2 regions of the Streptomyces luteosporeus genome follow, and region 2 is predicted to be linked to the other one. Evidence: riboswitches for the same ligand, from Rfam matches in the RefSeq annotation. Region 2 holds a riboswitch; the other holds the start of a gene.
What was found. A riboswitch is a leader RNA that binds a small molecule or an ion and turns the genes downstream of it on or off. The one in region 2 is predicted to bind glycine.
Positions count from the first base shown of each region.

Region 1: linked by a shared signal. The riboswitch ahead of gcvT (glycine cleavage system aminomethyltransferase GcvT) and the one ahead of gcvP (aminomethyl-transferring glycine dehydrogenase) in region 2 are both predicted to bind glycine.

Region 1 covers NZ_BAAASL010000010.1:102,908-107,315, forward strand. The annotation lists gene glyA (serine hydroxymethyltransferase) at 1-1,098, opposite strand, end outside; gene gcvH (glycine cleavage system protein GcvH) at 1,134-1,511, opposite strand; gene gcvT (glycine cleavage system aminomethyltransferase GcvT) at 1,579-2,697, opposite strand; glycine riboswitch at 2,851-2,957, opposite strand; gene ABD361_RS15300 (AAA family ATPase) at 3,137-3,709, shown strand; gene ABD361_RS15305 (enhanced serine sensitivity protein SseB) at 3,946-4,408, shown strand, end outside.
Region 2 covers NZ_BAAASL010000003.1:9,650-14,057, forward strand. The annotation lists gene ABD361_RS04175 (DNA polymerase IV) at 1-867, shown strand, start outside; gene ABD361_RS04180 (PRC-barrel domain-containing protein) at 1,047-1,439, opposite strand; glycine riboswitch at 1,553-1,652, shown strand; gene gcvP (aminomethyl-transferring glycine dehydrogenase) at 1,841-4,408, shown strand, end outside.

The DNA of each region.
Region 1 (4,408 bases), on a different contig from region 2:
GCGCAGGCCGGAGGTGACCATCGGCGGGCGCGGGTCGTTCGGGATGGCGTTGCGGTTGACCGTGATGCCGACCTCGTGGAGGCGGTCCTCGGCCTGCTGGCCGTCGAGCTCGGAGTTGCGCAGGTCGACCAGGACGAGGTGGACGTCCGTGCCGCCGGAGAGCACGGAGACGCCGGCCTGCGCCACGTCGTCCTGCATCAGGCGCTCGGCGAGGATCCTCGCGCCCTCCAGGGTGCGGCGCTGGCGGTCCTTGAACTCCTCGCTGGCCGCGACCTTGAAGGCCACCGCCTTGGCGGCGATCACGTGCTCCAGCGGGCCGCCCTGCTGGCCGGGGAAGACCGCGGAGTTGATCTTCTTGGCGAGCTCGGCCGTGGACAGGATCACACCGCCGCGCGGGCCGCCGAGGGTCTTGTGGGTGGTGGTGGTCACCACGTGCGCGTGCGGCACCGGGGAGGGGTGCAGCCCGGCGGCGACGAGGCCCGCGAAGTGGGCCATGTCGACCATCAGGTACGCGCCGACCTCGTCGGCGATCCGGCGGAAGGCCGCGAAGTCCAGCTGGCGCGGGTAGGCGGACCAGCCGGCGACGATCAGCTTCGGGCGGTGCTCCTTGGCGAGGCGCTCGACCTCCTCCATGTCCACCCGGTTGGTCTGCTCGTCGACGTGGTAGGCGACCACGTTGTAGAGCTTGCCGGAGAAGTTGATCTTCATGCCGTGGGTCAGGTGCCCGCCGTGCGCGAGGTTCAGACCCAGGATGGTGTCGCCCGGGTTGAGCAGGGCGAACATCGCCGCGGCGTTGGCCTGGGCGCCGGAGTGCGGCTGCACGTTGGCGTGCTCGGCGCCGAAGAGCGCCTTGATGCGGTCGATGGCGATCTGCTCGACGACGTCGACGTGTTCGCAGCCGCCGTAGTAGCGGCGTCCCGGGTAGCCCTCGGCGTACTTGTTGGTGAGGACGGAGCCCTGGGCCTCCATGACCGCGACCGGAGCGAAGTTCTCCGAGGCGATCATCTCGAGGGTGGACTGCTGACGGTGGAGTTCGGCGTCGACGGCGGCGGCGACGTCGGGGTCGAGCTCATGGAGGGAGCTGTTGAGGAGCGACATGAGTTCTTCCTGCACGAGGGAGGGGAGAGCGGGGTTCAGCCGGCGAAGGCCGTGTACTCGTCGGCGGACATCAGCTCCGCCGGCTCGTCCGTGACCTTCACCTTGAACAGCCAGCCGCCCTCGAACGGGGCGGTGTTCACCAGCGCCGGGTCGTTCACCACGTCCTCGTTGGCCGCGACGACCTCGCCCGTGACGGGGGAGTACAGGTCGCTGACCGACTTCGTCGACTCCAGTTCGCCACAGGTCTCGCCCGCGGTGACGGTGTCCCCGACCGCGGGGAGCTGGGCGTAGACGACGTCACCGAGCGCGTTGGCCGCGAACTCGGTGATGCCGACCGTCGCCACGCCGTCCTCGTCGGCGGCCGAGAGCCACTCGTGCTCCTTGGAGTAACGGAGCTGCTGGGGGTTGCTCATGGCTAGATTCTCCTGTACGCGCGTGAGTGCTTGTGCAAGGGGTCTTGACAGGTGAGATGAGAGGGTCTCAGCGTTCCCGCTTGTAGAAGGGGAGCGCCACGACCTCGTACGGCTCATGGGTGCCGCGAATGTCCACGGACACCCCTTCCGTACCCGGGGCGGCGTGGGCCACGTCGACGTACGCCATCGCGATCGGCCTGCCCAGCGTGGGGGAGGGGGCGCCGGACGTGACTTCGCCCACGACCTCGCCGCCCGCCACGACGGCGAAGCCGGCGCGCGGCACGCGGCGGCCGGTGGCGACCAGGCCCACCAGCTTGCGCGGCGGCGCGCTCTCGGCGCGCTCGGCAGCGGCGGCCAGCGCCTCGCGGCCCACGAAGTCGCCCGCCTTGTCGAACTTCACCACGCGGCCCAGGCCCGCGTCGAAGGGGGTCAGCGAGGTGGTCAGCTCGTGCCCGTACAGCGGCATGCCCGCCTCCAGGCGCAGGGTGTCCCGGCAGGACAGCCCGCACGGCACCAGGCCCGCGTCCGCGCCCGCCTCGGTCAGCGCCTGCCACAGCTTCTCGGCGTCGCCCGGGGCCACGAACAGCTCGAAGCCGTCCTCGCCCGTGTAGCCGGTGCGGGCGATCAGCGCCGGGACGCCCGCGACGGTGCCCGGCAGGCCCGCGTAGTACTTCAGCCCGTCCAGGTCGGCGTCCGTGACCGACTTCAGGATCGCCGGGGAGGCCGGGCCCTGGATCGCGATCAGCGCGTAGGCGTCGCGGTCGTCACGCACGACCGCGTCGAAACCGGCGGCCCGCTCGGTCAGCGCGTCCAGCACGACCTGCGCGTTCGAGGCGTTGGCGACGACCATGAACTCCTGCTCGGCCAGGCGGTAGACGATCAGGTCGTCCACGATGCCGCCGTCGGCGTTGCAGATCATCGTGTACCGGGCGCGGCCCACGGCGAGCGCGGAGATGTTGCCGACGAGGGCGAAGTCGAGGGCCCGGCCGGCCTCGGCACCCGTGAGGGTGATCTCCCCCATGTGCGAGAGGTCGAACAGGCCGGCGCGGGTGCGCACCGCCACGTGCTCGTCGCGCTCGCTGCCGTAGCGCAGCGGCATGTCCCAGCCCGCGAAGTCGGTCATGGTCGCGCCGAGCGCGCGGTGCAGCGCGTCCAGGGCGGTACGGCGGGGGGCGTCGGTCGTCATGGTCAGGCTCCCGGGCAAGAAGTCACGGAGGTACCGAGGAATCGGGGCCTCCCCATCTGTCATCGGAACCTGAGAGGTTCACCGGGAGCCCCTTGGAGAGCCCGGCTTGCACCTTGGGTGGGACCGCCGGGGCGGCCCGCTTTTCAGATCTGCCTCACCCTCGCGGTACGGGGCCTGAGAGATTCAAGGGAGGAACTTGCTCCTTCGGCGCCCGGTGCACGGCGCAACGCAGCACACCAGGACTCTCCCGCGCGGATTCGAGCGGCCAATATGCAGTTGGTCGTGCGATTGTCGAGCGTGCCGATGGCGCTTGGCGCGCACATCATTGCACGTACGGCCGTGCGACGGACCGCCCACCAGGTCCCGATTTGGATTACCTTTCCTTTGCGTACGAAAGGAGGGGGCGACGGTCACGGTGCGTACGGGGGGTGTGGCGGGCGTGATCGACCTGCGCGGTGGGACCGTCGAGGAACTGCGCTACCGGGCCGGAGACCTGGTCGTCGTCTCCGGGCTGCCCGGAGCCGGCAAGTCCACCCTGATGCGGCGGGTGGTCGGGCCCGGCGTGCACCGCGTGGACTCCCAGGACACCCGCCGCCGCATCGAACGCCGCGTACCCCGGCGGCTGCCGTACGCCGCCTACCGGCCGGCCGCCCGGCTCGCGCACTACGCCGCCCTGTGGCGCGCCCTGCGCTCCGGACACAGCGTCGTCGTGCACGACTGCGGACAGTGGGGCTGGGTGCGCCGGTGGCTGGCGCGCGAGGCGCGACGGCGGGGGCGGCGGCTGCACGTGGTGATGCTGGTCGTCGACGCGGCGCAGGCGCGGGCGGGCCAGCGGGCCCGCGGCCGCGGCGTCCCGCCGCGCTCGTTCGCCCGCCACCGCCGCGCGATGCGGCGGCTCGTGACCGATGCGGAGGCCGGCCGCGCGCCGCGCGGCGCCGCGTCGGCGACCCTCCTGGACCGCGGAGCGGCGGACGCGCTGCGGGCCCTGACGTTCGGCGGCAGCGCCCCGTAAGGGGCGCGGGGAACTGCGCGATCGACCACCGACGGCCTGCAGTCGACATACTGCGGGCGCGTCGTGGCTTGTCGCGCCCACGCGGCGGAGCCGCAGATCGACACTGCCCCGCGCCCCTTCGGGGGCGCCGTGCCGCCGGCCAGCGCCTGGCACCCCCGGGCCGGGGGGCCGCCGGGGCGGAGCCCAAGGCCACCCCCCGTACCACAGCTCAGGCGCAGCCGTTAAGGTGCGGGAGCGTGAGCATCCCTGCCTGGCCCGCCAATGAGCTCGAGGAAGTCCTCGCCGCCTCCCTCGGCGTCCCCGACGCCGCCCCGCGCATCCTCGACGTGCTCGGTCGCAGCAGCGTGTGGGTGCCGCTGCCCAAGGGCGGGGGGCCGCAGAGCCCCGATCTGGATCTGCCGGCGATCGAGCTGGACGGTGCCGCGTTCGTGCCGGTGTTCAGTTCGCACGAGCAGTTCCTCGCCGTCGCCGGGCCGGCCATGGCGTTCGCGGTGGCTCCGGCCGTGGAGTTCGCGCGGGGGCTGCCCCCGCAGGTCGGCATCGTGGTGAATCCGGAGGGCACGGTGGGGGTGCCGCTGCCGCCGCAGGCCGTCGCACAGTTGTGCAGGGTGGGGCGGGCGGCGTGGGAGGGGGATCCCACGGGGGGCCGGGTGCGGTTGTTCGAGCCGGACTGGCAGGACGAGCCGACGGCGTTCCTGG
Region 2 (4,408 bases):
CCCGGCACCGAGCTGGAGGTCCTCGGGCCCATGTCGGTGCGAGCCATTCCCGGCGTCGGGCCCGCCACTGCCGAAACGTTGCGGCGCGCCGGGATCACCACTGTCGCGGAGACCGCCGAAGCGGGCGAGGCCGAGCTCGTCCGCCTCCTGGGCAAGGCCCACGGCGCCGGCCTGTACGCCCTGGCCACCGGCCACGACGACCGGCCCGTCGTCGCCGAGCGCGACGCGAAATCGGTCTCCGTGGAGGACACCTTCGCCGAGGACCTCACCGACCGCACCCGCGTCCAGTACGAGCTCGCCCGCCTCGCCGAGCGGTGCGTGCAGCGGCTGCGCGCTGCCGGGCGCTCCGGGCGCACGGTCGTCATCAAGGTCCGCAGCTACGACTTCTCCACGCTGACCCGCTCCGAGACCCTGCGCGGCCCGACGGACGACGTGGCCGTCGTGCGCGAGGCGGCGGCCCGGCTGCTCGACGGGGTCGACACCACGGCCGGCGTGCGCCTGCTCGGCGTCGGCGTCTCCGGGCTCGCCGACTACACGCAGGAGGACCTCTTCGCCCAGGCCGCGAGCGCCGCGCGGACGGCGCCGGAGACCCCCGCGGAGGCCGCGCCGCCCCCACCGGCGGAGGCGCCGCCGGCTCCGAGGCGCTGGTCGCCCGGCGTGGACGTGCACCACGCCGAGTACGGCCCCGGCTGGGTCCAGGGAAGCGGCCTGGGCCGCGTCACGGTCCGCTTCGAGACCCCCTGGTCCGCCCCCGGCCGGGTCCGCACGCTCAGTGTGGACGACCCCGCGCTGGAACCGGCCGAACCGCTTCCGCTGATCCCGCCCGCGCCGGACGCGCCCGAGGCCGGGGGGCCGGCGGCGGCCTAGCGCCCCGTAGGGGCGCGGGGAACTGCGCGACCAGCCACGACGTGCCCGCAGACGGAGTTGCCGTGCTGCGCCCGGCCCCCCGGGGTGGCGCGTTGGCTGCGGGCCGTCGGTGGCCGATCGCGCAGTTCCCCGCGCCCCTACGGGGCGCCGTGGTGCGGCGAGGAAGCCGGCGCCCAGGTCTACGGGGCCGTGGGCGAGCCGTTGGCCGGGGGGCCGGTGTCGGCGGGGCCCGGCCCCCGTCCGGGCTCCGGCCCCGGCTGAGGTAGGGGCAGGCCGTAGTGGCGGTAGAGCTGGAGCTCCTGTTGGGGCGACAGGTGGCGGCCCACGCCGAAGCCCGGCGACTGGCGGATCAGGGCGCGGTCGAAGGGGACGCGCAGGCCTTCCTCCTCGACCGAGCTGACTTCCAGGGGGACGAACGCGTCGCGGCCGAAGAAGCCCGTGCGCACCGCCGCCCACTCCGGTGCGCCGGTCACGTCGTCGAGGTACACCTCGTCGACGGTCCCGATGCGCGTGCCGGCCCGGTCGAAGGCCTTGCGGCCGATCAGGCTCCTGGGGTCGATGTCGGTCTGCACGGTTCCTCCCTGGCGTTCCACGGCCCCCAGACCCACGAAAAGCCACAAAGCAGGAACGGGCCACTCGGGAGATCCGCCCGGAAAGGCGCGCTGGTAGGCTGACGATTGGCCGCAGAACCCGTGCGGGAGAGTCCTCCGTCGCGAGCCGGCGGGGGCGCCGAAGGAGCAACTCCTCCCCGGAATCTCTCAGGCACCCGGTACCGCACGGAAGAGGTCACTCTGGAAAGCAGGGCGGGCCCAGGTCAGGCACCACGCCGAAGCCCCTCCTCACCGACGGTGAAAGCCGGTCCGTGTCCGCGGCCCGGTGAAGCTCTCAGGTTGAGATGACAGAGGGGGAGGCCGTCCGGGTACCCGCGCCGTGGTACCCCTCGCAGGTCGCAGTGACCAGGAGGCCTCCGCAGATGACAGCCCACCGCAGCTCCCTTTCCGACCTGGAGCGGAGCACCCCCTTCGAGCGCCGGCACATAGGGCCGGACGCCGAGGCCCAGGCCAAGATGCTCGCCCAGGTCGGCTACGGCTCCCTCGACGAGCTGACCGCCGCCGCCGTACCGGAAGTGATCAAGAGCGCCGGGGCGCTCGCGCTGCCCGCCGCCCGCAGCGAGGCGGAGGTGCTCGCCGAGCTGCGCGAGCTCGCCGGGCGCAACCAGGTCCTGGCGCCGATGATCGGCCTGGGCTACTACGGCACGTTCACCCCGCCGGTGATCCTTCGCAACGTCATGGAGAACCCCGCCTGGTACACGGCGTACACGCCGTACCAGCCGGAGATCTCGCAGGGCCGCCTGGAGGCGCTGCTCAACTTCCAGACCGTCGTCGCCGATCTGACGGGGCTGCCGACCTCCGGCGCCTCGCTCCTGGACGAGGGCACGGCCGCCGCCGAGGCCATGTCGCTGTCCCGGCGCGTGGGCAAGGTGAAGAACGGCGTCTACCTGGTCGACGCCGACACCCTCCCGCAGACGATCGCCGTCATCGAGACCCGCGCCGAGCCCACCGGCGTGGAGGTCGTGGTCGCCGACCTGTCGGCCGGCATCCCCGAGGAGATCGCCGAGCGCGGCGTCTTCGGCGTGCTGCTGCAGTACCCCGGCGCCTCCGGTGCCGTGCGCGACCTGCGCCCCGTCATCGAGCGGGCCCACGAGCTCGGCGCGATCGTCACCGTCGCCGCCGACCTGCTCGCCCTGACCCTGCTCACCCCGCCCGGTGAGCTCGGCGCCGACATCGCCGTCGGCACCACCCAGCGCTTCGGCGTGCCGATGGGCTTCGGCGGCCCGCACGCCGGCTTCATGGCGGTGCGCGACGCCTACGCCCGCAGCCTGCCCGGCCGCCTGGTCGGCGTCTCCGTCGACGCCGACGGCGCCAAGGCCTACCGCCTGGCCCTGCAGACCCGCGAGCAGCACATCCGGCGCGAGAAGGCCACCAGCAACATCTGCACCGCCCAGGTGCTGCTCGCCGTGATGGCCGGCATGTACGCGGTCTACCACGGCCCCGAGGGCCTGGCCGCGATCGCCCGCCGCACCCACCGCTACGCCGCGATCCTCGCCGAGGGCCTGCGGGCCGGCGGCGTCGAGCTGGAGCACGGCGCGTACTTCGACACGCTCACCGCGAAGGTGCCCGGCCGGGCCGCGGCCGTCGTCGAAGCCGCCCGCGAGCGCGGCGTCAACCTGCGCCTGACGGACGCCGACCGGGTCGGCATCGCCTGCGACGAGACCACCACCCGCGAGCAGCTCGCCGCCGTGTGGGCCGCGTTCGGCGTCGACGCCGACGTCGAGCAGCTGGACGCGGTCGTGGCGGACGCCCTGCCCGAGGGCCTGCTGCGCACCGACGAGTACCTCGCGCACCCCGTCTTCCACCAGCACCGCTCCGAGACCGCGATGCTGCGCTACCTGCGCCGCCTCGCCGACCGGGACTACGCGCTGGACCGCGGCATGATCCCGCTGGGCTCGTGCACCATGAAGCTCAACGCGACCACCGAGATGGAGCCGGTCACCTGGCCGGAGTTCGGCGCGCTGCACCCCTTCGCGCCCGTCGAGCAGGCCGCGGGCTACCGCACCCTGATCACCGAGCTCGAGGAGCGCCTGGCCGAGGTCACCGGCTACGACAAGGTCTCCCTCCAGCCCAACGCCGGCTCCCAGGGCGAGCTCGCGGGCCTGCTGGCCGTGCGCGCCTACCACCGCGCCAACGGCGACACGCAGCGCACCGTCTGCCTCATCCCGTCCTCCGCGCACGGCACCAACGCCGCCAGCGCCGTGATGGCCGGCATGAAGGTCGTGGTCGTCAGGACCGCCGACGACGGCGAGATCGACGTCGAGGACCTGCGCGCCAAGATCGAGCAGTACCGCGACGAGCTCGCCGTGCTGATGATCACCTACCCGTCCACGCACGGCGTCTTCGAGGAGCACGTCGCCGACATCTGCGCCGCCGTCCACGACGCCGGCGGCCAGGTCTACGTCGACGGAGCCAACCTCAACGCCCTGGTGGGCCTGGCCAAGCCGGGCCGCTTCGGCGGCGACGTCTCGCACCTGAACCTGCACAAGACCTTCTGCATCCCGCACGGCGGCGGCGGCCCCGGCGTCGGCCCGGTGGCGGTGCGCGCCCACCTCGCCCCGTACCTGCCCAACCACCCGCTGCAGCCCACCGCCGGGCCCGAGACCGGTGTCGGCCCGATCTCGGCGGCGCCCTGGGGCTCCGCGGGCATCCTGCCGATCTCCTGGTCGTACGTGCGCCTGATGGGCGGCGAGGGCCTCAAGCGCGCCACCCAGGTCGCGGTGCTGGGCGCCAACTACATCGCCAAGCGCCTGGAGCCGCACTTCCCGGTGCTCTACACCGGCCCGGGCGGTCTGGTCGCCCACGAGTGCATCATCGACCTGCGGCCGCTGACCAAGGCGACGGGCGTGAGCGTCGACGACGTCGCCAAGCGCCTGATCGACTACGGCTTCCACGCGCCGACCATGTCGTTCCCGGTGGCCGGCACGCTG